Regions from separate parts of the Methylocystis sp. ATCC 49242 genome, predicted to be linked through region 1. Evidence: riboswitches for the same ligand, from Rfam matches in the RefSeq annotation. Region 1 holds a riboswitch; the other holds the start of a gene.
What was found. A riboswitch is a leader RNA that binds a small molecule or an ion and turns the genes downstream of it on or off. The one in region 1 is predicted to bind thiamine pyrophosphate.

Region 1 (15,536 bases):
AACGGGCGGAGTCCGGCGCGGCGCGCGCGAATCGCTAAAGTCATCATCCCTCGACCATAGTCCAACCTCCGGCGGCTTGAAGCAGGGGCCATGCCTCATTCGGCCGCATTTTTTGGCTTTTTCCGTGAAAACCGCGCCCTGCGGGGCGCCGGAGCGCCGTCGAACGGCTGGAAATCGCCGCTGCGACCATGTATGAGCTTGACGTTCGTCTCGCCGCCAGGGCGCGACGGGCCGAAACGCGGTATGGGGCAAGGGTTCCACGGCGTCGGGTTTTTGGCGCCGCAGCGTGCGGGCGGGCCCCGCGATGACGCGACCTTGAAACTTCTTTCCGGCGTCGTTGGGCGCCGGCCAGCTGACAATCGAAAGGGACTTATCGATGTCGATCTACTTCCCGCGGTCCTGCGCGATCGCCCTTGCCGGCGCCATGTTGCTCGCCGGCGCAGCGGCGCAGGCCCAGCAGGCCCCCGCAGCCGGCGGCGCTCAGCAGCCCCAGCAGCAGGCGGCGCAGCCCCAGGGGCCGATCACGGCCACTCTCGCCCCGGTGCAGCCCGACTGGACGAAGGTCTGCGGCTCAGACCCCCAGACCAAGAAGGAAATCTGCTACACGACCCGAGACTTCGGCGCGGTCGGCAAGGAAGGCGATCCGCCGCAGCCGCTGCTCGCCCTCGCCGTTTACGATCCCAAGGGCGACGACACCAAGATCATCCGCCTCCTTCTGCCGCCGGGCCTGATGCTGAAGCCGGGCTTCCGCTTCGCGGTCGACAAGGGCTCGATGGAGTCGGGCGCCTTCGAGATCTGCTTCCCGAACGGCTGCTTCGCCGAGGCGAAGGTGAAGAAGGCGCTCGTCGACGGCATGAAGAAGGCCGAGAAGATGACGGTCGTCGTCAAGAACCAGGCCAACAACGAGGTGACCTTCTACCTGCCGCTGACCAATTTCGGCAAGGCCTTCGACGGCCCGGCGGTCGACCCGAAGGTGCTCGAGGAGCAGCAGAAAAAGCTGCAGGAAGAGCTCCAGAAGAAGGCCGAGGAAGAGCGCAAGAAGCTCGAGGCCGCGAAAGGCGCCGCCGCCCCGGCTCCGGCCGGGAAGAAGTAAGTTCGTCGCAGAACAGAAACGCCCGCGAGTTTTTCGCGGGCGTTTTTTGTCCCTTGCTATCGAAAGGTCTGGCGGCGCAGCCGCCCATTGAACCTCAATGCCTTTTCGGCGCGCGCACGCGATAGACGCCTTCCTCGTCGCGCTCGAAGGTCTCCTCGACCTGCGGATGGCGCACGGGGTCGCCGGAGGTGTCGGGCACGAGATTCTGCTCCGACACATAGGCGACATATTCGGTTTCGGCGTTTTCGGCGAAGAGGTGGTAGAAGGGCTGGTCCTTGCGCGGGCGCAGCTCCTCGGGGATCGACAGCCACCATTCCTCGGTGTTGGCGAACACCGGGTCGACGTCATAGATCACGCCGCGGAACGGATAGCGGCGATGCTTGACCACCTGGCCGATCGCGAATTTTGCGATGCTCTCTCGCGGCATTCTTACGACGCCTTTTACGCGGTGTTCACTCCGGCTTTTTCGTAGCGCAGGGCGGCGGGCGTCGTCAACGGCGCCACGCGGGGCGCCCGCGACGGCGCTATGGGGAAAAGTCGGACGCCTACTGTGATTGCAGCGCCGCGACGCCCGGCAGAGTCTTGCCCTCCAGCCATTCCAGAAAGGCGCCGCCGGCCGTGGACACGTAGGAAAATTCCTGCCCCGCATGCGCCTGATTGAGCGCCGCGACCGTGTCGCCGCCGCCCGCGACCGAGAGCAGCTTGCCTTCGACCGTGAGACGCGCCGCCGTCTGCGCGACGGCGTTGGTGCCCTCGTCGAAGGGCGGCAGCTCGAAGGCGCCGAAGGGGCCGTTCCACACCAGAGTCCTGCACTGCGCGAGCAGCGCCTCGACATGGGCGACGGTCTTGGGCCCGACGTCGAGGATCATGTCGTTTTCGCCGACATGGTCGACCGAGACGATATGGGAGGGCGCATGTTCCTCGAATTTCTGCGCCACCGTGGCGTCGACGGGCAGGACCACGACGCAATTGGCCGCCTTCGCCTTTTCAAGAATGCCGCGGGCGGAGCCGGCGAGGTCGTGCTCGCACAGCGACTTGCCGACCGCCTTGCCTTGCGCGGCGAGGAAAGTGTTGGCCATGCCGCCGCCGATGACGAGATATTGCACTTTGGAGACGAGATTGCCGAGAAGCTCGAGCTTGGTCGAAACCTTGGCGCCGCCGACGATGGCCATCACCGGCCGCGCGGGATTGGTGAGCGACGACTCCAGCGCCTCTAGCTCCGCCTGCATGGTGCGGCCGGCATAGGCCGGGAGCCTGTGAGCGACGCCCTCCGTCGTGGCGTGGGCGCGATGCGCGGCCGAGAAGGCGTCATGCACGAAAATGTCGCCGAGCTTCGCGATTTCCTCGACGAAGGCCGGGTCGTTCTTCTCCTCGCCCTTTTGGAAGCGGGTGTTCTCCAGAAGCGCGATGTCGCCGTCCTTCATCGCGTCGACGACGGCGGACGCAGGCGCGCCGACGCAATCGTCGGCGAAGGCGATCTTGCGCTTGAGATAATGTTCGAGCGTCGGCAGCACCTGACGCAGCGAATCCTCGTCGACGCGCTGACCCTTGGGGCGCCCGAAATGGGAGAGCAGGATCACCTTGCCGCCCTTCTCCGCGATCTCGTTGATCGTCGGCAGAATGCGCTCGATGCGGGTCGCGTCGGTGACGCGCGTTTCCTCCATCGGCACGTTGAGATCGACGCGCAGCAGCACGCGCTTGCCTTTGACGTCGACGTTATCGAGGGTGCGGAAGGAGGCCATTCGCCACTCCAATCGTTCTTCAAAAAAGGCCGACGCGGACCAGGGCGGTCCGCGTCGAAATGTCAGGCGGCGGTCCTCAGATCAGCGAGCCGATCAGCGCCGCGGTGTCCGTCATGCGGCCCGAGAAGCCCCATTCATTGTCGTACCAGCTCAGGATGGAGACGAGATTGCCGTCCATCACCTTGGTCTGGTCGAGATGGAACGTCGAGGACGCGGAATTATGGTTGAAGTCGCAGGAGACGAGCTTCTCCGTCGTATAGGCGAGCACGCCCTTCATCGGACCGTCGGCGGCCGCGATGATAGCGGCGTGGATTTCGTCCTTGGTCGTCGGTCGTTTGGCGACGAATTTCAGGTCCACGGCCGAGACGTTGGGCGTCGGCACGCGAATGGCGTAGCCGTCGAGCTTGCCGTTGAGCTCCGGCAGCACGAGGCCGACGGCCTTGGCGGCGCCCGTCGATGTCGGGATCATGGAGAGCGCCGCGGCGCGGGCGCGGTAGAGATCCTTGTGGAAGGTGTCGAGCGTCGGCTGGTCGCCAGTGTAGGAGTGGATCGTCGTCATGATCCCCTTCTCGATCCCGATCGCGTCGTTCAGCACCTTGGCGACCGGCGCGAGGCAGTTCGTGGTGCAGGAGGCGTTGGAGACGATGAGGTGATCCTTCGTCAGCTTCTGATGATTGACGCCATAAACGACCGTGAGGTCCGCGCCGTCGCCGGGGGCCGAGACCAGCACGCGCTTCGCGCCGGCGTCGAGCAGCATCTTCGCCTTGTCGCGCGCGGTGAAGAGGCCCGTGCATTCCAGCGCCACATCGACGCCGAGGTCCTTGTAGGGAAGTTCGGCCGGGTTCTTGATGGCGGTGACCTTGATCGGGCCGCGGCCGACGTCGATCGTGTCGCCCGCGACCTTCACTTCCTGCGGGAAGCGGCCGTGGACGGAGTCGTAGCGCAGGAGATGCGCGTTCGTCTCGACCGAGCCGAGATCGTTGATGGCGACCACCTCGAGGTCCGTGCGGCCGGATTCGACGATGAAACGGAGGATGTTGCGGCCGATACGTCCGAAGCCGTTGATCGCCACTCTCACGGTCATTTGGCAAAACTCCTTATCGCCGCCGGCTGGCTCATGGGCGGCTCTGGCCTGCGGCGCGGGCGCGTCGCGCCGGCTTTTCGAGGCGAGGGTGTGATAGCACCTCGCGCCCCCCTGTCAACGCGCCCTTCGGTCGCGACCGGCAGCTTGGGATTTGTCCGATTCATGCTACCAAACGATTGGCGGCGAATCGGCGCCGAAACCTCTCCTGCCCCTCCCGAACTGGGCGACGCTCGGCGATGACGAATCCTGAAAAGCTCGACGGCGCGCTGGCCCGCTTGACCGCGGCGCTCGACCAGCTCGAACGCTCGGTCTCCCTCAAGCTCGAGGACGACGTGTCCAGCGCCGAGCTGGAGGAGGAACTCGCCATCATGCAGGATGACCGCGCCCGGCTCGCGCTCGATCTCGACGCCGCGCTCGCGCGGATCAGCGCGCTGGAGAAGGCCCGCGACGAGGTGTTGCGCCGGCTCGACGACGCCGGCGCCGGCGTCGCGGCCGTGCTCGGCGGAACGAACAGAGGCTGAAATGGCCGCCGTCGTCGTCACCATCGCCGGGCGGACCTATCGCATGTCCTGCGAGGACGGCGAGGAGCCGCGGCTCGAACAGCTTGCGCGCTATGTGGAAGGCAAGATCCTCTCGATGCGGGAGGGCTTCGGCGAAATCGGCGACCAGCGCATCGTGGTGATGGCGGCGCTGGCCATCGCGGACGAGGCGACCGACGCGCGCGGCAGGGCGCAGGCGATGGAGATGGACATCGCCGCCCTGCGCGCGGAACTCGACGCCGCGCGAAAGGCGAGCGCCGCGATGGAGGCTCGCGTCGCGGGCGCGCTGGAGGACGCCGCGCGCCGGCTGGAGCGGCTCAACGCCGATTTGCAGAAATCCGCAGCCCCGCGCGACGAATTTCCCTAACCCGCCCGGCGCATTCGCGCGAAAAAAATCCCATGGGTCCGCCATGGGATTTTCGCTGTCGTGACGACGACGGACCTTTACTTGCCCCAGTTCTCGATGCTCGGGTCGCGCTTGGCCTTTTCGAGATTGTCCGCCTGTTCGGACAATTGATAATTGCGGTTTTGCGCGGCCATCGCCTCGACGCCGTCCTTCAGGATGGCGATCTTCATCTGCTCGGTCGCGAGATGGTTCAGCTCGTTGATCCATTGATTGAGGTTGAGCAGCAGCTTGCTCTTGCGCTCGGCCTGCACTTCGCGGCTGGGATTGGTGTCCTTGGCGATTTCGAGCTCCGCCTTGGTGTCCTCGATCATCTTGTCGAGGCCCTTGAGCTTCTCCTCGAGCGCGGCGACCTGATCCTGCGCGCCGTCCTTCGCCTTTTCGAGGGCTTCCGCGGTTTCCTTCTTCGCCTTCTCGAGATTGTCGAGGCCGTTCTGCAGCCAGCTCGTCTGAATGTTCAGCAGGGCGTCGCGGGCGATGCCAGTAAGGTTGAAACCGTTGGGAATCGGAAAATAGGGGCCGAGTTTCGCCGCCTGCGCGGGCGCGGCCGAAAAGCCGATGGCGCCGCAAAGGGCGAGCGCGGCGAGCGTCGCGCGGACGCCGGCCATTTTCTTGTTGCCGAACATGAATGTTTCTCCCGGATATGCGCGCTGATTCTTGTCGCTCACGCGCTTCTTGGTCGCCAAAGTGGGCTATCGCCGCCTGTCTGGCAAGAGCGAAGCGCCGCGCCCGGGCGCGCTTTTCTCCGCAATTCAGACGCTTGACGCCGCCGGCTGTTTCGCGCGACTCTCATCCAGAGCCGGGGGAGCCCCGCCCGGCGGCCGTCGTCGCGCCGCCAGGGGGCTGAGAGGCTGCGGAGCGCGTCCAGGGCGGACGCGGGGCGTGGCGACCCTTCGAACCTGATCCAGTTGAATGCTGGCGGAGGGATGGTGTTTCGCTTGTCGACGGAAAGAGGCGCGCCATGCGCGCGCGGGTGATCGGCGCCGGCGTCGCCGGTCTGTGCGCCGTCCATGAGCTGGCGCGCGCCGGCGTCGAGGTGGAGCTGGTCGAGCGCGCCGCCGCGCCGGGGCAGGGCTGCTCGCGCTACGCCGGCGGCATGATCGCCCCCTGGTGCGAGCTGGAGAGCGCCGAGCCGATCGTCGCGAAGCTCGGTGAAGAGGCGCTGGACTTCTGGACGCGCGAAGTTCCCGTCGCCGCGGTCGCCGGCAGCCTCGTCGTGGCGCCGCCGCGCGAACGCGCCGAACTCGCCGACTTCGCCCGCCGCACCGAGCAGTTCGAGCGGCTCGACGCCGCCGGCCTCGCCGCGCTGGAGCCGGATCTCGCCGGGCGCTTCGACGCGGCGCTCTATTTTCGGCAAGAGGCGCATCTCGACCCGCGCGCTGCGCTCGCTGCGCTCGCCGCACGCCTTGCTGCAATGCAAAATGTTGCGCAGCATTTCGGCGTCGAGGTCGAGACGCTCGCCGGGGAGCCCGACTGGATCGTCGATTGCCGTGGCTTCGCCGCCCGCGACGCGCTGCCCGGATTGCGCGGAGTGAAAGGCGAGATGCTGATTCTGCGCAGCGACGAGATTTCGCTTGCGCGTCCCGTGCGGATGCTGCATCCGCGCCGCCCCGTCTATGTCGTGCCGCGCGGCGGTGGGCTTTTCATGGTCGGCGCGACCATGATCGAGAATGAGGAGCGCGCGCGGGTGACGGCGCGCTCGGTGGTGGAGCTTGTCAATTCCGCCTTCGCCATCCATCCCGCCTTCGCCGAGGCCGAGATCGTCGAGACGGGCTCCGATGTCCGGCCGGCTTTCCCCGACAATCTCCCGCGCCTTACAAGACGCGGGCGCACTCTCTATATCAATGGACTTTACAGACACGGTTTCCTGCTCGCGCCGGCGCTGGCGCGTCGCGCGGTCCGCGTCATTCTCGATGACGCTCGTTTCCCGGAGGTCATGGATGCAGATTGAAGTGAACGGCCGCCCGCTCGAGGTGAGCGCGACGACGTTGCAAAGCCTGCTCGCCGAACTCGGCTATGGCGACCAGAAGGTCGGCACGGCGCTCAACCACGAATTCGTGCGCGACAAGGATCGCGAAATCACCGTGCTGCACGAGGGCGACGCGGTCGAGATCGTCACGCCGCGGCAGGGGGGGTGATGACCGCCGTCGATCCCCTGACGCTCTACGACGCGACATTGCGTTCGCGCCTGCTGCTCGGCACGGCGCGCTATCCTTCGCCCGCGATTCTCGCCGACGCCATTCGGGCCTCGGGATGCGAAATCGTCACAGTGTCGCTGCGCCGCGAGGCGGGGGGCTCCCGCGCGGGCGAGAGCTTCTGGGGCCTGATCCGCGATCTCGGCGTGCGGGTTCTTCCCAACACCGCGGGTTGCCGGACCGCCAGGGAAGCCATCGCCACGGCGCAGATGGCGCGCGAGGTTTTCGCGACAGACTGGATCAAGCTCGAAGTCATCGGCGAGGAGGACACGCTGCAGCCGGACGTCTTCGGGCTCGTGGAGGCGGCGCGGGCTCTCGCCGCGGAAGGCTTCAAGGTCTTTCCCTATACGACCGACGATCTGGTCGTTGCGGAAAAGCTGCTCGACGCCGGCTGCGAACTGCTCATGCCCTGGGCGGCGCCGATCGGCTCGGGGCGCGGCCTCAACAATCCTTTCGCGCTGCGGGCGTTGCGCGCGCATTTCCCCGACGTTCCGCTCATCGTGGACGCGGGGCTCGGCGCGCCGTCCCACGCCGCCGCCGTGCTGGAGACGGGCTATGACGCGGCGCTGCTCAACACGGCCGTCTCGCGCGCGGGCGATCCCGTCGGCATGGCCCGCGCCTTCGGCCTCGCGGTCGAGGCCGGCCGCGCGGCCTTTCTGGCCAAGCCCATGACGCCGCGCGACATGGCCGAGCCCTCGACGCCCGTCATCGGCCGGCCTTTCGACAAGCTCGGATAAGCCCCTATTTCCCTTTGCGCTTCGCCCGTCTATGGCTGGTTGCGACAAGGAGCCGCCGGTGACAGCGCTGAATCTGGATCCCTTCTATCTCATTGTCGAAAATTCCGACTGGCTCGCGCGCCTGCTGCCGCTGGGCGTCAGGCTCGCGCAGCTGCGCGTCAAGGATCGGCCCGAACCGGAGCTGCGCGGGGAAATCGCCCGCGCCCGCGATCTTTGCCGCGCGGCCGGCGCGCAGCTCATCGTCAACGATTACTGGCGTCTCGCGATCGACGCGGGCTGCGACTTCGTGCATCTCGGGCAGGAGGATCTCGACACGGCCGACATCGACGCGCTGCGCCGCCATGGCGTGCGCTTCGGCGTTTCGACCCATGACGACGCCGAACTCGACCGCGCCCTGTCGCTCGCGCCCGATTATGTCGCGCTCGGGCCGGTATGGCCGACGCTGCTGAAAACGATGAAATTCGCCCCCCAGGGGCTCGACAGGCTCGGCCTCTGGAAGCGGCGCATCGGCGACATTCCGCTCGTCGCCATCGGCGGCCTGACGTCCGCCCGCGCCTGTCTCGCGCTTGCCGCCGGCGCCGACAGCGCCTGCGTCGTCACCGACGTCTTGCGAGCCAGAGATCCCGAATCGCGCACCATCGAATGGCTCATGGCGACCGCTCCCTGGCGCGACAAGCCGGAGCTGACGCGTCCCTTCGCGCCGGATCATTCCGGCGCCCGCGTCTTTCCCTCGCCCAATCACGGCCCGCGCGCGAAGCCAATCTCTGCGCTCATTCTGCATTACACCGGCATGCCGACGGGCGAGAGCGCGCTGGAGCTTTTGTGCAGCCCCATCGCGGAAGTCTCGGCTCACTATTTTGTCGAGGAGAACGGCCGCGTGCTTCAGCTCGTCCCGGAGGAGCGGCGCGCCTGGCACGCCGGGGCGAGCTTCTGGGCCGGCGAGACGGATATGAACTCCGCTTCTATCGGGATCGAGATCGTCCACGCCGGCCATATCGACCCGCGCCCCTTTCCCGAGCCCCAGATCGCGGCCGTGGCCGCGCTTTCGCGCGACATCTGCGCGCGGCGAAACATTCCGCCGCAGCGTGTGCTGGCCCATTCCGACATCGCCCCGCGCCGCAAGATCGATCCCGGCGAATTCTTTCCCTGGGAGACGCTCGCCCGATGCGGCGTCGGCCGCTGGCTCGCGCCGGCGCCGCCCGACGACGGGCCAGCGCTGGAGCCCGGCGCGGGCGGGCCGGATGTTGCGCAACTGCAGCGGAGGCTGGCGGATTTCGGCTATAAAATGGTCGAAACCGGCGTCTATGACGAAGACACCGCGGCGACCGTCGCCGCCTTTCAGCGGCATTTTCGTCCCGCTCGCGTCGACGGGCGCGCCGACGCTTCGACGCTCGACATTCTGACCCGCCTTCTGGCGGTCTGAGGACCTTCCATGACCAGACAATCGAAACGCGCCGTGGTCGTCACGGGAGCCTCGACGGGAATCGGTGCCGCCTGCGTCGAAATGCTGATCGACCGCGGCTTTTTCGTCTTCGGCTCGGTTCGCAGAACCGAAGACGCCGCGCGCCTTCAGGCGCGCTTCGGCGCCGATTTTGCGCCGCTCATGTTCGACGTGACCGATGCCTCGGCGGTCGCGCGCGCGGCGCAGGAGGTCGAGGCGAGCCTCGGCGGGGCGACGCTCGCCGGGCTCGTCAATAATGCGGGCATTGCCGTGCCGGGGCCGCTGCTGCATCTGCCGGTCGAGGATTTCCGCCGCCAGATCGAGACCAATCTCGTCGGCCAGCTGCAGGTCGTCCAGGCATTCGCGCCCCTGCTCGGCGCGCGCGCGCCGCAAGGCGGGCCGCCGGGCCGCATCGTCAACATGAGTTCGGTCGCCGGCCGTTTCGCCACGCCCTTTCTGGGTGCGTACAACGCCTCGAAATTCGGGCTCGAGGGTTTTTCGGACGCGCTGCGGCGCGAGCTCATGATTTACGGGATCGACGTCATCGTGATCGAACCGGGTATGATCGCGACGCCGATCTGGGACAAGGCTGACAACGCCGACTTCACCCATTTCGACAGGACGATCTACGGGCCGGCGGCGCGGCGCGTGCAGAAATGGGCTGTCGAGGGCGGCCACGCCGCGCCGGGGCCGGAGAAGGTCGCGGAAGCCGTGTTGCGCGCGCTGACGTCGCCGCGCCCCCCTGCGCGCATTCCGGTCGTCGCCAACAGATTTCTCGGCTACACGCTGCCCGGCCTGCTGCCGGCGCGGCTCGTCGACTGGCTCACTGCGCGCCGACTTGGCTTCTCCGAGACGCGCAAGAAACTTCGCGCCGACGCGCTACAATCGCAATCGACCGCCGATGGAGGAGAAAATGGCCAATGAAGCGCAAATCCAGCACGGGACAGTCTGCTGGAGCGAATTGAACGTCCATGACGTGAAGCGCGCCCAGAAATTCTATGCCGAAACGCTCGGCTGGCGCTTCGACCCCATGTATATGGGCGACATGACCTATTGGATCATCGTGTCGGGCGACAAGCGCGTCGGCGGCATGTTCGAGATGAAAGGCCCGCGCTTCGAGGGCGTTCCCGAGCATTGGCTGACCTATATTGCGGTCGACGACGTCGATGCGCGCGTCGCGAAGGCGGTCGCCGCCGGCGCGACGATGTGCCTCGAACCGCACGACATCGCGGGGGTCGGCCGCATCAGCGTCATCCTGCAACCCGGCGGCGGCGTGGTTGCGTGGATGACCCCGAAGCCGCCGGCGGCGGCGCGCACCTGAGGCGGCGCCTTACAGGCGCGTCGTTTCGTCGATCTCGCCGGGCCTGAAATGCGTCACGAATTCGCAGGCGAGCCCGTCGTCGAAAAAGCGCACGACGGTCGCCGGCGTATTGCCGATCACGACCTGCTCGCCCAGCAGCGGGGTCAGCTCGGTCTCCAGGGCGACGCCCGAGAGCGACAGGCTCCTGATCCTGACGATATGCTCGTCGCCGCGCGCCAGACGCAGGACAGTCAGTTCCATCAGGGGAACGATGCGTTCGTGCCGTCTGCGTTCATCGACCGCCAGCGCGGAGCGATTCGCGTACCATGTCAGCTGATCGGCGAGTCTTTCGCGCTTCTTCGGCGAGAGCTGCAGGCTCATTTCGAAGCCGATCTCCGTCGCCCGCGTGGCGAGGCCCGCGAAGCGTCCAAGGTCTCTCAGGTAAAGCACCACCTTTTCACCGGGCATCGCTTTCACCGGCGCGAAAAGCGACGCCTCGCCGGGCGAGATTTCGAAAGTGTGACAGGGATATTCCTCGCTCGATTTCAGCATGTATCGTCCATGCAATGAAACCTGAACGCACCGGAAACGGTTCGTCGTGAAATGTGCGATCGAGTGTAGAAGATTGACGCCCATGAACGACACCGGGGGAGATAATTTCATCCAAATTCATCCCCCATCGCAAGGCGCGCGGCGCATTGTCGATGGCGGACCGGATTTTGAAAAGCCTAGCCGAGGCGGCCGCAGGCAGAAAGACGGATGCGGCTCTTTGGAACGGATTCGACTCGAACGAAGTGTGCCGCGCCTTGATTACAATAGGACATTTTAGCGAAAAAAGACGCTTCGCGCCGCGATGGCGCGGATTTTCGTCAGTCTTTGCTGCGAAAGTCGATGGAACTTTCGAAAGATCCATCGTCGATCACATTAGCGATCCGGAACATTGCAGGAACGACAAACCCGCGGCGAGGGGCTCATTCCGGACGCGTGGAAATGTTCCGGGAGCGCTATCGGGCGAGGGTCGCGGCCACCATAAGAACAGCGGACGATCGCCGAACGCACTAACGAACTGCGCCCCTCTCAACGCGCGATTCACGTTAGCAAATTGGCGCGGCCACCATTGACCGGAATTTTCTTCAGGGGTTCCGGTCAGCCTAGTTGATAGATATAGGAAGCGCTGATCCCGTGTTTCTTCGCGATTTTCGAGACGGGCACGCCAGCCTTTCGTTCAGCCTTCAACATCTTGCGGAACGCCGCCAGATCTTTTCCCGCCCGGCGAATCCTGACCGCGCCCTCGCCTCCATTGGCTCGGCCCGACTTTTTGGCCCCGCCGGCTTTCTCGATAAGATCCTGAGCGATTACAATAATTTTCTTGAGTTGGGCGATTTCCCTGGGGGTAAGCGTCATCAGTAGCCTCGCAGACGGGTTTGGCAAGTCAAGCCAGAGTTAAAGACGAGTTTTATAAACAGTTACTTAATACGTCAATAACTCAACTCCTCAGACATCGTCCTTCGTCGCCGGAGTTTGGCGACACTGCATGGATGTCCGAAGCAATCAGAAACTGACTGGCGCATGTCATGTGCATGTCCGACACGCATATTACGGCACAACGCGTTTACATAGCAACTGTAATTTCAATTTCAAGTTGCGTTCTTTCTTCCGATTGCAACAAGCGGATCAATGCCGCTAGTGGGATCTGACGTGGCGACTGGGGTGTTGAGGACGCAGTAAAACTAAGCCTCCCTTGAAATTCATCCGAAAGTTGGTCAACGAGCGGCGCCCATGCGCTATCGGCGGCATGGGTGAAGACATCAATCGTTCGCCGCATGAAAACATCGCCGGCGAGGCGTTGGTTCCACCATGAGGGAATTCGACGTAAGACGCCCACCGGCGAGATAAGCTGCGGCAGTGATTTTGTGAAGGAATTTGGCAAGTTACTAAAATTTTGCATTATCGGATCAGACGTAATTCCCCCGAGGCCGTTGCAGCCGATGCAGTTTCCTTCAACAGGGAATGGCGGCGAAGAATTACGCCTTCCGACAGAATGAAGTTGGCTTCAGGCGATTCCCCGGATCAAACATGAGGCGAGATAATCTGATCGCGAGGACGGTCTCGCCATTCCGATGCTGGCGCTCCGGAATATGAACCAACTGTACACGCCGAATTCGACGAGAGAGGTGAATGACGACGTCGATGGGCGGCCGGAGAAGCCTTGCCGGGCCGAGAGCCGCATTTCATCGTGATCGCGCGCGAGCGCCGGGATCACTCCGGTTTTGATCGAACAGGAGACTATCGCCCCCCTGCGGCGTTTCCCGGCGCGGAGAGGGCGCGCTCCGATCGAAAATGCCCTCGGGACGTCACAGTGCGGTCAAACTTCGAGATGAAAAGGCGCGCGGGAGACGCCGCGTTGACCGTGAGCAACGGGGCGCGTAACGTCCCCGCAAGAAATTATCCTTGCCACGTTTGATCGGGAGCCGTGTGGCTTTCCTTCTTCCCGATCGCCTATGACCGGCCCGCGCGCCGCCGTTAAGGGGCCGGACTTGGCCCCACGTCACGATGAGGCGGTATTGCAAGCGTCGACTTCCACAATTTCCGCCGACGCCAACGAGCCGCCTCTGGAGATTGCGAAAGACGTCCGGCTCCAGGCGGGCGCCCTGAGCGCCACGTCAGGCGAGCCCTGGCTCCGTTTCCATTCGATCGAGGCGTTTCGGCCGGGCCGGCTCGTGGAAATCCGCTATGCGTCGAGCCCTTTCGATTCGCCCGTCCGGCCGCTGCTTCGCTTCTGGCGGGGCGGAGGGGAATTCCGGGATGAAATTCTCCCGGCGCCCTGCGAAGGCGTCGGGTTCTGGGTGGGTCGCGTCCCGAAAGAACGAAGCGAGGTCTGGCTCAGCCCCACCAATCGGCCGGGCCGTTTCGATTTCCGGGTGATCGACGTTCGGCCGGCGTCCTTTCTCAGCGTGGCGCGCCGGGCGGCGCGCGTCCCGAAGCGACTGTTTTTCGCGGTTTGCGCCGGGTGGGTGGGCTTGAGCCGGGAATCGGAGCTCAATTGGCGGTGGGCGCTGGGCGGCGAGGCCCTGTCGACTTATCCCGCCTGGCGGGCGGCGCGACGCGATCACGCCGTCACGGGACTTGATCTGCCGCGCAGCGACTGGCGCGTCGGCCCGACCGTGAGCCTGCTTCTCGAACTCCATGGCGCCACGGGAGCCGAGATCGACGACAGTTGCCGCGCAGTCGCGGGACAGAGCTATCCGAATTGGCGCGTTCTGTTCATCGGTTCGCCGCAGGACGCCGGGGCGCAAGCGCGGCTGGCGGCCTGGGAGCGCGAGGCGGGATTTGCGCGCTTCGCTCCGGACGAAATCCGTTTCGAATCGGGCGAACTGATCGGACGCCTTTCAGCCGGCGATCGGCCGGAGCCGAATGCCTTCGCCTGTTTTGTCGAACATTTCGCGCGTCATCCCGAGCAATTGCTCGCCTATTCGGACGCGACGCGCGGCGAAGGCGCCGGCCTGCGTCCCGTGTTCAAGCCGCCATGGAGTCCGACGCTCCACCGCTCTGTGAATTACATCGGGCGGGCGGCGCTGTTTCGCGCGAGCCTCGTCGCCTCGGACGCCGACTGGACCGCGGCGGCCCCGGAGGATCTGATCGCGGGGCTCGCCGCGCGCGCCTCGGCCAGCGAGGTCGGCGCGCTTCATCGGCCCCTCTTCGCGCTGGCGCGCGAGACGAACCTGCGTTGCGAGGACGTCCCGGCTGTGTATCGCGAGAACGCGCCGCCAGTCGTAATCGTCATCCCGACGCGCGATCGCCCTGATCTTCTCGGCGCCTGTCTCGAAAGCGTCTTCAGGGAGACGAGCTATTCGAACTACAGGGTCGTCGTCGTCGACAACGAGAGCGTGGAGCCCCGCACGCACGCGCTATTCGAGCGTTTACAGGCCGTCCATGATCGGCTGACGATCCTGAAATCGCCCGGCGCGTTCAATTTCTCCGCGCTCTGCAACGCCGGCGCGCAAGCGATCGCGGGTGATCATCTCCTTTTCCTCAATAACGACACGGAGGTTCTGACGCCGGACTGGATCGAGCGGCTGCTGCATTTTGCCGCAAAATCCGAGGTCGGCGCCGTCGGCGCGAAGCTGCTTTATCCCAACAGGCTGACGCAGCATGTCGGCGTTCTGCTCGGGATGGGCGGCGTCGCCGGACATTTCGGCGCGGGGCTCGGTGCGACCGACCCGGGCTGGACGCAGCGCAATCTGGTTCCGCATGAGGTCTCCGCAGTGACCGGCGCCTGCCTGATGGTCGAGCGGCGCAAGTTCGACGCCATCGGCGGTTTCGACGCCGTGAACCTGCCCGTCGAGCTGAATGACGTCGATCTCTGTCTGCGCCTGGCCGAGCGCGGCTGGAGAACCATCTGCAATTCTCAAGTTGTCCTGATCCATCATCAGTCGGCCAGTCGCGGCGGCGGGCTTCGGCTTCAGCGGGTCTATGAAAAGGAACGCAGCAATTTTTGCGACCGCTGGCGCTCGGCGATCCGCGACGATCCTTATTTTCACCCCGGTCTTTCACTTTACGCCCATGATGAAACGCTTCCATAAGCGTAGCTTGCGCCCACCCGGCGGCGCGCCTATTTTACGGGCGGTTCGCAAGGGGCTCGACGGACTTGCCCTTCCCCGGAAAGCGGCGATCGGCGCATCGTCAGCCGCGCCCGGCGGGACGCCGGCCGGACAATGCAAGAACGGCGCGGGACGCGCGATCAACGACTGAAGGCAGATGAACAGGGAACGGCCTTCGAAAATACCGAATTTGATGGAAGTCGTGACGACGGCGCGCAACAGCGTCGCCTCGCGGCTCGCGTCCGGTCGCGCCCTGATGCGTTCCGACGGCGAGGGCGGAAGCAGATTGCCGGCGGTGGCGTGGCGCAGCGTCGACATCGTCACGGACGCGCTCGCCCGGGCGGGATCCGGCGGCGGCCTGATCTGGCGCAGCTTTCTGGCGGTGGTTGTGCTTCCGACCG
Region 2 (15,536 bases), 2.0 Mb from region 1:
GTCGGCGCCGAGCCGAACAGCCCGCAGGCGGCGGTCTATCTCAATCTTGCGGCCAAGGTGAAAACGCTGCTCGAGACGCAAAAGCAGCGCGCGGCCCCCAATATCGTCGTCGGCTGAAAAAACAGGCGCGCCTCCAGTTGCTGAAGGCGCGCCCAGTCAGACGTCCACATCGGTCGTCGGGGAGCTGTCACAACGCTAGAAATGGGTGGGGATCAGCGAATGATCACCCGCATCCCATTTATAATTATAGCCTAATGTGAACTCCATACCCTGCACCCAGGGTGAAATTGTCGCACGTGGGTTCGGCGCGCCGAAGGGCAGGCCCGGCTGCGCCGGAATCCACTCGATGCCGGTGAAGGAGTTCTTGAAGGCGTAGACGAAGGCGAAATCCACGGATGAATTCGGCGTGACGACATAGTTCGCGCCGACGCTCGCATGATGGCGATTAATGATCGGCGACAGGGCGTTGACCGTCACGGAGCGCCAGCGCAGCGGATTGGTGCTGTAGTGATAGCCGGTGCGCAACGTCAGCGCCGGAGAATAGCGCCACTCGACGCCGATGGCGCCGGAGTCGACGTCCGTCCAGTCGAAGCCCGGACCCGAGCCCGTGCCGAGCGAACGATAGAGCGTGGGATTCGTCGGGTTCCCGAGCGCCGGCACGGCCGAGTAGAAAATATGTCGCCAGTCCATCATGACCGTGAGGTTCGGCAGGACGTCATAGGCAAGGCCCGCCTGCATGTTGGCGGGAATGTCGAAGCGACCGGCGTCCGCGAAGAGGCCGGCGTATTTGTCGAAGCGCGACATCCACATCGGCGTCGAGCCAGAGAAGCCGAAGCGGAATTTGTCGGTGATGCTCCACAGAAGACCCGCATGCACGCCGCCGCCCCATGACCAGTCGAAGGCCATGTCCGACATTTCCCAGGGGTTGGAGGAAAGGGGCGACAACATTTTGAGGCCCTGCACATTGATCATCTGCACGGCGATGGTCGGCGCGAAGCCGATGGAGATCGCGCCGAGGGGCGTGGCGAAGCGTCGAGCGTAGCCGACGCTCATGAAGCCCTGATGCAGATCGACGCCCGCGAAGCCGCCGCCGAGCGGACCGCCGAAGGGCGCACGGTAATGACCCCAGTCATAGGCGGTGTTGATGCCGCCATTGGCGTAGCTGACGATGCTCCATGCGGAATTGGCGTCGATCGGCTGGACGTAGCCGCTGTTCGGCACCGGGAACCAGGGGCGGCCGCTCTGCACTTCGCCGGGCGCGAGCACGCGCGGCGTTCCGGTCGTCTTGTAGCCGCGATCGGCGACGATGCCGGTCAGGCCGAGCTGGAACTGGCGCTCCAGACCGACGATGCTCGCTGGGTTGGTCGACAGCGCCATGGCGTCACGCTGATCGGCGGCGCCGGCGCCGCCCAGCGCTTTTGCGCGTGGTCCATAGCCGATCAGGAAATAACCGTCGGCCGCATGGGCCGCCGAGACGGCTCCGAGGACGATCGCGGACACGGCGAATGCGAATCGGCGCGAATAAGATTTGGTCATCTGGAGCGGCCTGGTCTGGTCTCGAAAATCGCGTCGCAGCGCTGAAACGCTTTTGCGATATTCGAAAAATTAACAGACTTGCCTTGTCGCAGGCAGGCTAAGGCAGCGCTCAAGTTAAAAATTCGGGTGGACGTTACGTTATTGCAACAGTCGTTATGTGGGCGACTGAGGCAATCATCGGCTTTTACACGCTACGCCGTACGTCGGATAACATACCGGTAATGCTCGGCTTCCCGCTCCGATGTCACGAGTTCGTTACCGGTCTGGCGGGCGAAGGCGGCGAAATCCGCGACCGAGCCGGGGTCCGTCGTCAGGACTTCGAGCGCGCCGCCGACAGGCACTTCGGCCAGCGCCTTCTTGGCGCGAAGGATCGGGAGCGGGCAGTTCAGCCCGCGCGCGTCGACAGTTTTATCAGCCATGATTCGTCCGTTCAGATGAAAAGGTTCACGTCGGCCTTGACAGCCTGTTCGAGATAGGTCGCGGCTCCGCCGAAGGAGACGCCGTCGATCATGTCCTCCTTTTTGAACTCGAAGAGGTCCATGGTCATCTGGCAGGCGACGAGCTTCACGCCGCTTTCGAGCGCGACGTCGCGCAGTTCCTCAATACTCGCCACGCCCTTCTTCTCGATCATGTTCTTCATCATCGCCGTCGCGCCCGCGGTGACGCCGGGCAGGGCGGCGACGAGATTGGGCATGCCGAGATGCATGCCGGCCATCGGCATTTTCATCGCCGGATTTCCGAGCGGAGAAACCTCGAGGTCGAGCTTCTTCTTCAAGAGCCCGAGGCCATAGAAGGTGAAGAACAGCGTCGCGTCGATGTCCATCGCAGCGGCGGTCGTCGCCAGAATGAAAGGCGGATAGGCCCAGTCGAGCGTGCCTTTCGACACGATGATCGCCATGGACTTGCGGTTATCAACGCCGGAAGCGTCGGTCATGAAGGCTCCTACGATGCGCGCGCTCAGAAGTCGATAAGGCGGCGCCACATCCCATACCAGCCGCCCGCGCTCAGGGCGAGCAGCGTTGCAAACGCCAGTCTGATGCCGTCTGGCGGCTCAAAGCGCAAGAGCCCCGCCAGCGGCGGAAAGAAAAGCCCCGCTGCTAGGATGGACAGAGCGGCCGCCGCGACCACCCAGAAAATAATGTTCTCGCGGGCGAAGGGCGATACGCCCTTTGGCAAGGCGTTCGAAAGCGCAAGCGTGAGATTGCCGACAATGAGCGTGGCAAAGGCGAGGCCGCGCGCCTCGGGCTCGGGCACGCCGAAGCCATTGTCGATGACGTAGACGCTCATCACGGCCAGGAACACGATGAAGCCCTGTACAGCGCCTAGAGTCAGGTCGCGCGTTCCGAAGAGGGGCTCGTTGCGCGGGCGCGGAGGCCTCAGCATGGCGTCGGTTTCGCCGGGCTCGGCCTCGAAGACGAGCGAGCAGGTGGGATCGATGATCAGTTCCATCAGCACCACATGCGGCGGCAGCAGGAGCGGCGGCAGTCCCATCAGGATTGGCGCCAGCGCGAGACCGGCTATCGGCACATGGATTGCGGTGACGTAGGTGAGCGCCTTGCGCAGATTGGTGAATATGCGGCGTCCGAGCTGAACGCCCGCGACGATGGAAGCGAATCTGTCGTCGAGCAGCACAATATGCGCCGCCTCGCGCGCGACGTCCGAGCCGCGCTGGCCCATGGCGATGCCGATATGCGCGGCGGCGAGCGCCGGACCGTCGTTTACGCCGTCGCCTGTCATCGCGACGATATGGCCGTCATCCTTGAACGCCTCGACCAGCGCGAGCTTGCTCGTCGGCGTCACGCGCGCGAAGACGCGAATGTCGCGGATCTTGTCGGGCAGTTGCTCGGGCGGTGTGTCGGCGATGTCGACGCCGGTGAGAAAGCCGGCTTGCGCGTCGATTCCTGCCTCACGGGCGATGGCGAGAGCGGTCGCGGGATAGTCGCCGGTGATCATCGCCACGGTCACGCCTGCGCGCCGCGCCGCGGCGACGGCGTGAGGAACATCGTCGCGAACGGGGTCTTCGAAGGCCAGAAGGCCGAGAACGGCGAAGCTTGCCTCTTCGAGGCGGTCCTCGGGCGCGGGTTGCGTTTGCGCGACCGCGAGGACCCGCAGGCCGCGTCTCGCCATCTCCTCGACGACGGTCTTGTAACGGGCGCGCTCGTCGTCCGTTGAATGAGCCAGACGGAGTATTGCCTCCGGCGCCCCCTTCGCGGCCTTCGTCACACCATCCTCGACCCGCCAGGATTGAATGAAGGCCAGAAGCTCCGGCCTGATCGGGAAGCTCTCGATCGGCGTTCCTGCGGTTGTTACGCCGAGTTTCGCCGCGAGCGCATGGACCGCGCGATCCATCGGATCGACCGGGTTCTGCGAGCACGCGCGCAGCGCCGCGCGCAACAAGCGATGTTCGTCCGCGGACGGAGCTTCCGGAACGGGATTTATTCCGTGGCCCGTGGAAAGGGCCGTGATGGTCATGCGGTTTTGCGTGAGCGTGCCGGTCTTGTCGACGCAGAGGATCGAAGTCGATCCCAGCGTCTCCGTCACCGAGGAACGACGGACGAGCACGTTGCGGCCCGCGAGGCGAAAGGCGCCGAGCGCGAGGAATATCGCGAGCACCATCGGAAACTCTTCGGGAAGCAGACCAATCGCCAGCGTGATCCCGGCAATGGCGCCCTCGAACCAGTCGCCATGCACGAGCCCGTAGGCGACGATGACGACCCCACAGAAAATCAGGGCGAACACGCCGAGTTTCGCAACCAGTTCGCCGGTGCGGCGTTGCAGGGGGCTCGGCTCTCCCTGTATCGCCGCGAGCGAGGCGCCGAGTCCGCCAACCGCCGTGCGCGCCCCCGTGCGCGCGACTTCCGCGACGCCGGAGCCGCGAACGATCATCGAGCCGGCATAGAGAAAGGGCGTGTAATCGCCGCCGGGATCGGGAAACGCCAGCTCCGCGCCGTCGCCAGCGAGCGTCTTGGTCACGGGCGCCGACTCGCCCGTGAGGATCGACTCGTCGATGACGAGGGCGTCTCCCGAAAGCAGGACGCCGTCGGCCGGAAGCCGCTCGCCCTCGCCGACGAGAATGACGTCTCCCGGCACGAGGTCGCGCGCCGGGATCCGCCGTTGCTCGCCGTCGCGCAGACAATGCGCCATTGGCTCGGCGAGCCGCTGCAAAGCCTTCAGCGCGCGCTCGCTGCGCAACTCCTGCACGACGACCAGCGAAATCGACGCAGCCGCGCCGGCCACCATGAACAGGCCCTCGCCAAGGTCTCCGACGAAGAGATAAAGCGCCGCCGCCGCCATGAGCAGCGCGAACATCGGCTCTTTCAGCGTGCGAAGCGCGATGGCGAAGAAACCGAGCGGCGGCGCCTCGGGCGGGGCGTTGGGTCCGAACTGCGCAAGGCGGCGAGCGGCTTCCCCGGAGGTGAGACCCTGGAAGTTTCGCGGCGTCATGCGGTATCCGGATTGGAGTGGATCATCCTAAATGTAAAGCAGCTTACCCCATCAGGGGAAAGCCCCGGGATTTCATTCCGGACATTCAACATTTGCCGCCCTTTTTCAGGCGCTGGACCTGCGCGCCCTCGTCGGGATCTCTTGCGACATCGAGCGCTTCCGCGCGTCGATGTTGTGAACTGCCCGACTTGGGCGGCGATCTTGCGAGGAAAGGGCTAACACGCTACCTTCCTTCCAATGGCGAGGGGCGCCGCGTTCGCGGCTGAGAAGCACCCGTCGAACCTGATCCGGGTCATGCCGGCGGAGGGAATGCCAGGTTCAGGGCCGCTTCGGTCCTCTAGCCCGTATTCCGCGCTTCGTGCCCCGGCCCACACGTCCGCTCCCCTTTAAGGAGCGCGATGAAGGAGCGCGACATGAACATCCACGACAAACGCACGCCCGCGAGCGTCACCACCGGCCCGATCGGCAAGTCGCGCAAGATCTATTCCTCGCCCCCGGGTCGCGACGACATTCGCGTTCCCTGTCGCGAAATCACGCTGGACCCGTCCGCGGGCGAGCCGCCGCTGCGCGTATATGACCCGTCGGGGCCATATACATGCGAGGCCTTTACGCCTGACCTCTTGGCGGGCCTTCCTTCGGCGCGCCCGTGGCTCGCAACGCGCACGGGGCTCGAGACCTATCAGGGCCGCGCGATCAAGCCAGAGGACAATGGCTTCGCCGAGGGCGACCGTCTCGTGCCGCCGTGCCCGGCCGAGCGCAAGCTCTATCGCGCCGCCGGATCGGCGCCCGTCACGCAACTCGAATTTGCCCGCGCCGGCGTCGTCACGGAAGAAATGATCTATGTCGCGCATCGCGAGAACCTCTGCCGCGAGCGCGCCTTCGACGCCGCAAAAGAGCGCATCGCCGACGGCGAGAGCTTCGGCGCGGCGATACCCGAATTCGTGACGCCCGAATTCGTGCGCGACGAGATCGCGCGCGGCCGCGCGATCATTCCGGCGAACATCAATCACCCGGAGCTGGAGCCGGTCATCATCGGCCGCAACTTCCTCGTGAAGGTGAACGCCAACATCGGCAATTCAGCCGTGACCTCATCCGTGGCGGAAGAAGTCGAGAAGATGGTCTGGGCGATCCGCTGGGGCGCCGACACGGTCATGGACCTCTCGACCGGCCGCAACATTCACAACATCCGCGACTGGATCATCCGAAACGCCTCCGTGCCAATCGGCACTGTTCCGATCTATCAGGCGCTCGAGAAGGTCGGCGGCGACGCGCTCAAGCTCGACTGGGAAGTGTTCAAGGACACGCTCGTCGAGCAGGCGGAGCAGGGGGTGGATTACTTCACCATCCACGCTGGCGTGCGTCTCGCTTACGTGCCGCTCACCGCCAATCGCGTCACGGGCATCGTGTCGCGCGGCGGCTCGATCATGGCGCGCTGGTGTCTCTCCAAGCACAAGGAGAGCTTCCTCTACGAGCGCTTCGACGAGATCTGCGACATCATGCGAAAGTATGACGTCTCCTTCTCGCTCGGCGACGGACTGCGTCCCGGCTCCAACGCCGACGCCAACGACGCCGCGCAATTTGCGGAATTGGAGACGCTGGGCGAATTGACGAAGATCGCCTGGGACAAGGGCTGTCAGGTCATGATCGAGGGCCCCGGCCATGTGCCGATGCACAAGATCAAGGCGAATATGGACAAGCAGCTCGCGGCCTGCGGCGAGGCGCCTTTCTACACGCTCGGCCCGCTCGTCACCGACATTGCGCCGGGCTACGACCACATTACGTCAGGCATTGGCGCGGCGATGATCGGCTGGTTCGGCACGGCGATGCTCTGCTACGTCACGCCGAAGGAGCACCTCGGCCTGCCTGACCGCGACGACGTTAAGACGGGCGTCATCACCTATCGCATCGCCGCCCACGCCGCCGATCTCGCCAAGGGTCACCCGGCCGCGCGCGAGCGCGACGACGCGATGAGCCGCGCGCGCTTCGATTTCCGCTGGAACGATCAGTTCGACATCGGCCTCGATCCCGACACGGCGCGGGAATATCACGACGAGACCATGCCCAAAGAGGCGCACAAGGTCGCGCATTTCTGCTCGATGTGCGGGCCGAAGTTCTGCTCCATGCAGATCACGCGCGACCTGCGGGAGGAGGCCGCCGCCATCGCTGAACGTGAGAAGGGGATGGCCGAAAAGAGCGCGGAGTTTCTCGAGAAGGGCGCGAAGATTTACGTGGAGGGCTGAACTCTCCAAAGCGAGCCTCGGAAGGCCTCCAGCCGGTCGCGGAAATGCGACCGGCTTTTTTCGTCCGACAGGGGCCAGGCGCCGAAGCCGACGTTTCCGGCAGCTCCAGCGTCGCTTTGTTCGAGTCACTTTGGCGAGGAACGGCCCCCTTTTGACCACAAACAGTCTATTCGGACCCCATCCACAGGACCACCTTACTCTCCGTAGTTTTCGTCGCTCCGCCCTTTGAAATCCGCCCGTGGAGCGCGCGTCCCGAAGGAGGATCCAATATGTCCAGCAGCGACTCGAACATGGACAAGCCCGGCATGCCGAAGGACAAATACACCGGCATGCGTTCCTTTGATTTCGCCATGACGCCGAACGTCTATATCTGCGGCGCGGCGGGAGCGGTCCTCGGTCTTATCCTCGCCATGTGGGGCACGAACGACGTCGGCATCGTCACCGCGACCGTCATCGTCTTCGCCATTCTTTCCGGCATCTTCGGAATGTTCGTCTGAGCTTCGGACCTCTCACCCGAGGTTCAGTCACGCGCCCGGCTTCGGCCGGGCGTTTCTGTTCAGCGGATGCGCCTCGACGCCGTTCCGCGTCAGCCCACCGGGACGGGCGTCTTGCGCACACGCTTCTGCTTGAAGATTACGTCGATGTCGCTACCCGGCGGCAATGTGATGAGCGGCTGAAGTATGCCGTCGCTGATGCTGTAGACCCAACCGTGGATCGTCGGGCTTCTGTCCTTTTCCCAAGCGTCCTGCACGATCGACAGATGCGACAGGTTGTAGACCTGATGGATAACATTCAGCTCCACGAGACGCTCAAGTTGCTCCTTCTTGGTCGGCAGCGCGTCGATTTCTTCACGGTGTAGCTTGTACAGATCCTTGATGTGCATCAGCCATTTGTTGGCGAGCAAAAGTTCCGGGTCCTGAGGCGACATCGCGGCTTTGACGCCCCCGCAATTGTAATGGCCGCACACGATCACGTCCCGCACTTTCAGCACCTGGACCGCATATTGAATCACGCTCAGACAATTGAAGTCCGTTGCGATGATCTGATTGGCGATGTTGCGCTGGACGAAGATTTCACCGGGCCTGAGGTTCATGATCGTGACCGCGGACACGCGGCTGTCCGAACAGCCGATCCAGAGAAACTCGGGGCTCTGGTTCTGCGCCATTTCCTTGAAGTAGTTCGGGTCTCGCTGCTTTGTTTCCGCCGCCCAAACCTTGTTCTCGAGTAGAAGTCTTTCTATCGATTGCATCGCTGTCCGCCGCTTGTTTCATTCCTCGCAGCAATTCGCCGGAAAGACCCGGATTTCGCTATCGGACGACTAAAGCCGCCAGAAACAAAAGAGCAAAGCTCCAGAAATATTTTTTGTCATGGGACCAAGACTCACGAATATCTCGCGCCTCCCAATGGCGCCACTCTATCCCCGCGGCGGGGCGAAATCCCCGCTCTCGGCGAGTTCACATTGGCTTTAGCGATATTTGTTAGTGTGGAGCTATGAAATTACGATATTGATGCTTAATTGGAGACACATTCGGGAAAGAATCCGGAAACATCCCGGAAGGGCTCCGAATACGCGCCGCGGGGCGGGCTATCGCGTCAACGGGCGAGATCGAATTCTCGCGGAAGCCCCGCTTCGGATGAACGCGTTCCGGAAACTCGATGACGAGCAACCGTTCCGGTCGAGCACGGAAGAACGTTGCGTCCCTTTGCTACGCAGCGAAAACCCGCCCGGCGCGCGCGCTCGAGATCAGGGAGATCAGAATTGTCCGTTCCAACTATCGCAAGAACACGGCAGTCCGAACGCAGCGGTCTCGCGGAACTTTACATGCCGAAGCTGTTGACGGTGCTGAGGGAGGGCTATGGCCTCGCGCAGCTGCGGGCAGACGCGATCGCGGGTCTGACGGTCGCCATTGTCGCGCTGCCGTTGTCGATGGCGATCGCGATCGCTTCCGGCGCGAGCCCCGCGCAAGGGCTTTTCACGGCGATCGTGGGCGGTTTTCTCGTTTCCGCGCTCGGCGGATCGCGTTTTCAGATCGGCGGGCCCGCCGGCGCCTTTATCGTTCTGGTGGCGACGACCGTCGCTACGCATGGAATGGACGGCCTGATCCTCGCGACATTCCTCTCCGGCGTGATCATGGCCGCAATCGGGTTCCTGCGGCTAGGAACCTTCATCAAATTCATCCCGTTTCCGGTCACGGTCGGCTTCACCGCCGGCATCGCTGTCATCATTTTCGCCAGCCAGATCAGGGAACTCCTTGGGCTAACGCTTCCTGCGGGCGGAGAGCCCGGGGAACTCCTCGAAAAACTGCCCGTGCTGTGGTCGGCGCTTCCGACGCTCACGCCTGCCGCAATGGGACTTTCGTTTGCGACGGTCGCGGTCATCGTCGGCCTCAAGCAGGTGCGCCCCCATTGGCCGGGAATGCTCATCGCCGTCGTTGCGACTGCGGCGGTCACGGCGGCCCTCGGGCTTCCGGTGACGACGATCGGCTCGAAATTCGGCGGCATCCCCAATGTTCTGCCCGCGCCGAGCCTGCCTGATTTCTCCATCGAAAAAATTCGGGCGGTTTTTCCGGCGGCGGTTTCCTTCGCGCTGCTGGGCTCCATCGAGTCGCTTCTCTCGGCGGTCGTTGCGGACGGCATGACCGGCCGGCGTCATCGGTCGAATTGTGAACTGGTCGCGGAGGGCGCGGCGAACATCGGCGCCGCGCTTTTCGGGGGATTCTGCGTGACCGGCACGATCGCGAGAACGGCGACCAATGTTCGCGCCGGCGCGCATGGTCCAGTCGCGGGCATACTGCATGCGGTTTTCCTGCTCCTTTTCATGCTGCTTGCCGCGCCACTCGCCTCTTTCATTCCTCTGGCGGCGCTCGCGGGAGTGCTCGCAATCGTCGCGTGGAACATGATCGAGCGGCCCGCCATTGCGGTCCTGCTGAGATCGGGCTGGGGTGACGCCGCCGTTCTGGCCGCGACCTTCTTCCTCACCATCTTCCGCGACCTGACGGAGGCCATCACCGTCGGCTTCGCTCTGGGTTCTGTTCTGTTCATTCACAGAATGTCGCAGGCGACCGAGGTCGAAACCCATATGCCCTACGTCGGCGAGGACGCGCCGGACGACGAGGCGGGTTACGACGAGGCCCGCTCGGCGGATCCCGAAGTCGTCATCTACCGGATCACCGGCGCGTTCTTCTTCGGCGCGGCGGCGTCGATCGGCTCCGTGCTGGATCGAATCTCCGATACGCACCGGGGGCTGATAATCGATTTTTCGGCGGTGCCTTTCCTCGATTCGACCGGCGGCAATGTCATGGAAGGGCTTGCGCACAAGACGCATCACAGGGGTGTGGAGCTTTTCATATCGGGCGCCAATGCGGATATTCGGCGCGCGCTGCTCGCCCATGGCGTGCGTCCGCCGCAGGTGCATTTCGCCGCCACGATCGACGACGCCATGGCCCAATACAACGAAATCTGGCCGAGCCATGCCGCAAGGGCAGGGACTGTAGCGGAGCCGGCGTAGAGCGCCGGCGCCGCACGGGCTGACAAATCCGCCGCGAGGCGCCAAACAGGCGGCGGGAGAAATCACATGACCGACACGAAACGCGACGCCGTCATCGGCGTCGTCACCGCCTCCGACCGGGCCAGCGCCGGCGTCTACAAGGACGAGAGCGGCCCGGCGATCGAGGCCTATCTTTCCTCCGTGCTCACGACGCCGTTCCGCATCGAGCGGCGCGTTATTCCCGATGGTTTCGAGAGCGTGCGCGACACGCTGATCGACCTGGCCGACAATGTCGGCTGCGATCTCGTCGTCACCACCGGCGGCACGGGGCCGAGCCCGCGCGACCTGACGCCCGAGGCCACGCTCGCCGCCTGTCCGCGCGAACTGCCAGGTTTCGGGGAACTCATGCGCAGCGTCTCGCTGGCCCAGACGCCGACCGCGATCCTGTCGCGCCAGCTGGCGGCGCACAGAGGCAAATGCCTCGTCATCAATCTGCCGGGCAAGCCGGCGGCGATAGAGCTTTGCCTTGACGCCGTCATGCCGGCGGTGCCCTATTGCCTCGATCTCATCGGCGCCGCCTATATCGAGACCGATCCGGCGCGCGTGAAAGCCTTCCGCCCCAAGCCGAAATAACTACCCGTTCGGGTGGGTTTCCATCGCCCAAGGCGACAATCCGCCCGCTTCTCATCCTGCCCCGCCGCCTGTATAGGGAGAGCGCGTTTGAGGGGACGAGTCGTCGCAAACGCGTCTCGAATTGCGGGCGGGGGCTTCCAAAGATGAACGATTTGCGTCTGGTCGTTGTGGGCGCCGCGGGCCGTATGGGCCGTATGCTAACGCAGGTCATCCCCGATACTCTGGGCGTCCGCCTCGTCGCGGCGCTCGAGGCCGAAGGCGCAGCGACAATCGGCGCCGACAGCGGCGCCGCCTTCGGCCAGGGGCCGAATGGCGTTCCGGTGACCAGCGATGTCGCCGCAGCTCTCGCCGGGGCCGACGCCGTCGTCGATTTTTCCTGTCCCGCCGCCACTGTCGCCATGGCGAAGGCCGCGGCCGGGGCGGGCGTCGCCCATGTCATCGGCACGACCGGACTGTCGGCGGAAGACCTCGACGCTATCGCCGCGGCGGCGCGGGAGACGGCGGTCGTGCGCTCCGGCAACATGAGCCTCGGCGTCAATCTGCTCGCTGTTCTCGTGGAGCGCGCGGCGCAGGCGCTCGGGCCGGCATGGGACGCGGAAATCGTCGAGATGCATCATCGGCTGAAGGTCGACGCTCCGTCGGGCACGGCGCTGCTGCTCGGCGAGGCTTTGGCGCGGGGCAGGGGGATCGACCTTTCCGAACACAGCGCGCGCGGCCGCGACGGCATGACGGGCGCGCGCAAGGGCGGCGACATCGGCTTCGCGAGCCTGCGCGGCGGAACGGTCATCGGCGATCATACAGTGTATTTCGCCGGGGCCGGCGAGCGCATCGAGCTGTCGCATCGGGCCGAGGACCGCGGCATCTTCGCCCGCGGCGCGCTGGCGGCCGCGCTCTGGACGCGCGGCAAGGCGCCGGGGCTCTACTCCATGGCCGACGTGCTGGGCCTTTCCGGCCACTGACCTTCACGAGACCCCAATGAGCATGCATCGCACACTCGTCCTCGTCCGGCATGGCCAGAGCGAATGGAACGCCAAGAACCTTTTCACGGGCTGGAAGAATCCCGACCTGACGCCGCTCGGGATAGAGGAAGCGCGTCGCGCGGGGCAGGAGCTCAAGAAGCTCGACCTGCTGTTCAGCATTGGCTTTACTTCGGCGTTGATCCGCGCGCAGCACACGCTGGAGCTGATCTTCGAGGAGCTGGGTCAGTCCGGCGTGCCGACCGTTAAGGACCGCGCGCTGAACGAACGTCATTACGGCGATCTTTCTGGCCTCAACAAGGACGAGGCGCGCGAGAAATGGGGCGAGGAGCAGGTGCATCTCTGGCGGCGCTCCTATGACGTGCCGCCGCCCGGCGGCGAAAGCCTGAAGGACACGGTGGCGCGCGTTCTGCCTTTCTATTGCCAGCGCATTCTGCCGCCGGTGATGCGCGGCGAGCGCGTGCTGGTCGCGGCGCATGGCAATTCATTGCGCGCGCTCGCGATGGTGCTCGACCAGCTGACGCCCGAGAGCGTGACGAAGCTGGAGCTCGCGACAGGCGTGCCGATCATATACCGGCTCAACGCCGACTCGACCGTGGCGTCGAAGACGGTGCTGGAGCATTGAAAATTCTGCAGCGACGCCTCGAGGAGGCGCCGTTGCAGCGTGTCATGATCGCAACACTGCCCGATATTCGTTTTATTGCGTTTCTTTGCAGGTTGCGCGGCCGCCGCGAATCCTAACAAATTGTATACAATGTTTCTCGTTTTCGATTTTATTGCAGAGGGCGTTTCACATGCGCGATTCAAAGTCGCATCCATTCAAGTTCATCGCTTGTATAGCCGCGATCAGCGTCATGGCGTCGGGTCTTGCCGGATGCATTGTTCCGGAGGCGGGCGCGCTGCTCGGTCACGAACGGAAAAAGCGAATACTTTATGACGTCATCCGCGGCGTTCAGTGCGAAATACGCAGGGCGGTAAGAGTTCAGCTCTTCGGCGACGGCCGGACGCGGGTCGGCGACCGGTTTGGAGAGAACGGCAAGAGAAAACTCCAATGGTTCGAGAAATGGAACTCCCTGATTACGCTCACATTGCGTATTGACGACAGTATAGAGTTCAATCCCGGCGTCTCGATCAAGACACCGAACATGGTAAATAATTATGTCGGGATAAACGACTTTTGGGACCCCGTGCGCGTTGTCAGTCAGGATTACAGCTTCGGATTCGGCGGCGGAATCAAATATGACACCAGCCGGGAAGACATCGTGACATTCGCCTATCCCTTCAGCCAGTTCGTCGACGAGGAAGACGAAGACCTCAATAAGCCCTGCTACACTATCGGCGGGATCACGATTGAAGCGGACCTGAAGATAGACGATTGGCTCGACGATGTTCTGGAGCCGATAAAGAAATGCGCGTTCCTTGGCCGAGCCGCGCGCGAGCAAGAAACTTCCCTGCCGTTTTCCACCGAAACGATAGCGGCCGACCCTCGCTGCCGTAATACGGAGTTTCCCACCGATCCGATAACGGCGATTACGCATGAAATCGACTTTATCCTTTCCTTCAACGCCAACGCGACGCCGACATGGAATCTCGTGCGCGTATCGACGACGAGTGGAAAGCTGTTCGCCGCCAGCAGAACGGACACCAGTCGCCTGCTGATCTCCTTTGGTCCTCCGAAGGACGGCGTCAGCGGGCTTGCCAAAGTCGGCGCGTCGAGGGCGGGGAAAATGGCGGCTTCCGGCCGGTTGGCGAGCACGATCTCGCCCGAGATGATGTATCTGCACAACGCGATCGTCACCGGCAACGCCGTGAGCGATTCCCTGAGGCGCTGACGGTTCCGCCGCGATCCTCTTCGAATCCGCGGCGCGAAGGCGTATGAAGCGGTCAATGATGACCCTCGTCAAAACTTGGCGCTGATGCCCGAAATCGCTCCCGGCGCGTTCCATTATCCCGGCTTTCTCGATGGCCGGGCGCAGGAGGCCCTTGCGCGGGAGATCGCGGAGGTCATCGCGCAGGCGCCGCTCTTCGTGTCGCTAATGCCGAAGAGCGGCCTGCCGATGTCGGTGCGCATGACCAATTGCGGGCCGCTCGGCTGGATGAGCGACAAGGACAAGGGCTATCGCTACGAGCCGCGCCATCCCGAGACGAGCGAGCCCTGGCCCCCGATGCCGCAAATGCTGCTCGATACTTGGGACGCGTTGACGGGCTATCCGAAGCCGCCCGAGGCCTGCCTCGTCAACGTCTATTCGGACGACGCGAAAATGGGTCTGCATCAGGACCGCGACGAAGCGGACTTCGACGCGCCGATACTCTCCCTGTCGCTCGGCGCCGATTGCCGCTTCCGGCTGAGCGGTCCGCGCCGGGCCGACAAGTCGATCGCCTTCGTGCTTGCCGCCGGCGACGCGCTCGTTCTCTCCGGCCCGTCACGCCGCTCTTTTCATGGCGTCGACCGCATCCTGCCGACTGTCCACGCCGAATTGCCGGCGCCGCTCGCAGGGGTGGGCGCGCGGGTCAACCTCACTTTGCGTCGTGTTACATGAGCGCCGACCGCGGATCGCGGTTCAGCTTCGGTTCACTGCGCACGGGATAATCTCCCAACCGTTCGAGAGTCGGGGTCTGGCGTATTGTCTCGGGGCGCACCTTCGTTGTAGTTTCGAAGTCGTCTAAAGAGCGCCACAGAGGCGCCAACTTTTGGCCAGGCGCGTTTCAAGAAAAGGGCGGACGCTGAAGTGGACGCCGAGATGAGGAAAGGAACAAGGATGAAGACGATTTCCCTGCTGACGTTCGCTGCGAGCGTCGCTTTCGCCGCTTCCGCCGGCCAGGCTTTCGCTGGCGGCGACGCCGCGGCGGGCGAGAAGGTCTTCGCCAAGTGCAAAGCCTGCCATCAGGTTGGCGAAGGCGCCAAGAACGCCGTCGCGCCGCAGCTCAACGGCATCGACGGCCGCAAGGCTGGCTCGGTTGAGGGCTACAACTATTCCGAGCCGATGAAGGCCTCCGGCATCGCGTGGGACGAGGCGTCCTTCAAGGAGTTCATCAAGAACCCGAAGGCCAAGGTCCCCGGCACGAAGATGATCTTCCAGGGTCTCGCTTCCGACGGCGACCAGGAGAACGTCTGGGCCTACATCGCCCAGTTCGGCGCCGACGGAAAGAAGAAGTAAGAATCAGGATCTTTCGCGATCCAGAGAAGCGGCCCTCCGGGGCCGTTTTTTTTTGGCGCGC

Region 2: linked by a shared signal. The riboswitch ahead of thiC (phosphomethylpyrimidine synthase ThiC) and the one ahead of MET49242_RS15360 (FAD-dependent oxidoreductase) in region 1 are both predicted to bind thiamine pyrophosphate.

Annotation. Positions count from the first base shown of each region.
Region 1 covers NZ_KE124774.1:2,731,426-2,746,961, reverse strand. The annotation lists gene MET49242_RS15400 (extracellular solute-binding protein) at 1-44, opposite strand, end outside; gene MET49242_RS15395 (invasion associated locus B family protein) at 377-1,093, shown strand; gene hspQ (heat shock protein HspQ) at 1,188-1,520, opposite strand; gene pgk (phosphoglycerate kinase) at 1,639-2,835, opposite strand; gene gap (type I glyceraldehyde-3-phosphate dehydrogenase) at 2,912-3,919, opposite strand; gene MET49242_RS15375 (DUF4164 family protein) at 4,156-4,440, shown strand; gene MET49242_RS15370 (cell division protein ZapA) at 4,442-4,825, shown strand; gene MET49242_RS15365 (hypothetical protein) at 4,903-5,487, opposite strand; TPP riboswitch at 5,653-5,806, shown strand; partial or broken gene MET49242_RS15360 (FAD-dependent oxidoreductase) at 5,823-6,809, shown strand; gene thiS (sulfur carrier protein ThiS) at 6,802-6,999, shown strand; gene MET49242_RS15350 (thiazole synthase) at 6,999-7,793, shown strand; gene MET49242_RS26670 (thiamine phosphate synthase) at 7,852-9,216, shown strand; gene MET49242_RS15340 (SDR family oxidoreductase) at 9,226-10,158, shown strand; gene MET49242_RS15335 (VOC family protein) at 10,148-10,555, shown strand; gene MET49242_RS15330 (PilZ domain-containing protein) at 10,565-11,197, opposite strand; gene MET49242_RS15325 (hypothetical protein) at 11,681-11,938, opposite strand; gene MET49242_RS25180 (hypothetical protein) at 12,147-12,482, opposite strand; gene MET49242_RS15315 (glycosyltransferase family 2 protein) at 13,099-15,117, shown strand; gene MET49242_RS15310 (hypothetical protein) at 15,329-15,536, shown strand, end outside.
Region 2 covers NZ_KE124774.1:766,560-782,095, forward strand. The annotation lists gene MET49242_RS05550 (Mrp/NBP35 family ATP-binding protein) at 1-117, shown strand, start outside; gene MET49242_RS05555 (OmpP1/FadL family transporter) at 196-1,536, opposite strand; gene MET49242_RS05560 (sulfurtransferase TusA family protein) at 1,728-1,955, opposite strand; gene MET49242_RS05565 (DsrE/DsrF/DrsH-like family protein) at 1,967-2,470, opposite strand; gene MET49242_RS05570 (cation-translocating P-type ATPase) at 2,494-4,980, opposite strand; TPP riboswitch at 5,214-5,307, shown strand; gene thiC (phosphomethylpyrimidine synthase ThiC) at 5,394-7,220, shown strand; gene MET49242_RS05580 (hypothetical protein) at 7,490-7,717, shown strand; gene MET49242_RS05585 (carbonic anhydrase) at 7,807-8,469, opposite strand; gene MET49242_RS05590 (SulP family inorganic anion transporter) at 9,043-10,728, shown strand; gene mog (molybdopterin adenylyltransferase) at 10,795-11,340, shown strand; gene dapB (4-hydroxy-tetrahydrodipicolinate reductase) at 11,484-12,299, shown strand; gene MET49242_RS05605 (2,3-bisphosphoglycerate-dependent phosphoglycerate mutase) at 12,316-12,942, shown strand; gene MET49242_RS05610 (hypothetical protein) at 13,112-14,149, shown strand; gene MET49242_RS05615 (alpha-ketoglutarate-dependent dioxygenase AlkB) at 14,234-14,857, shown strand; gene MET49242_RS05620 (cytochrome c-554) at 15,077-15,475, shown strand.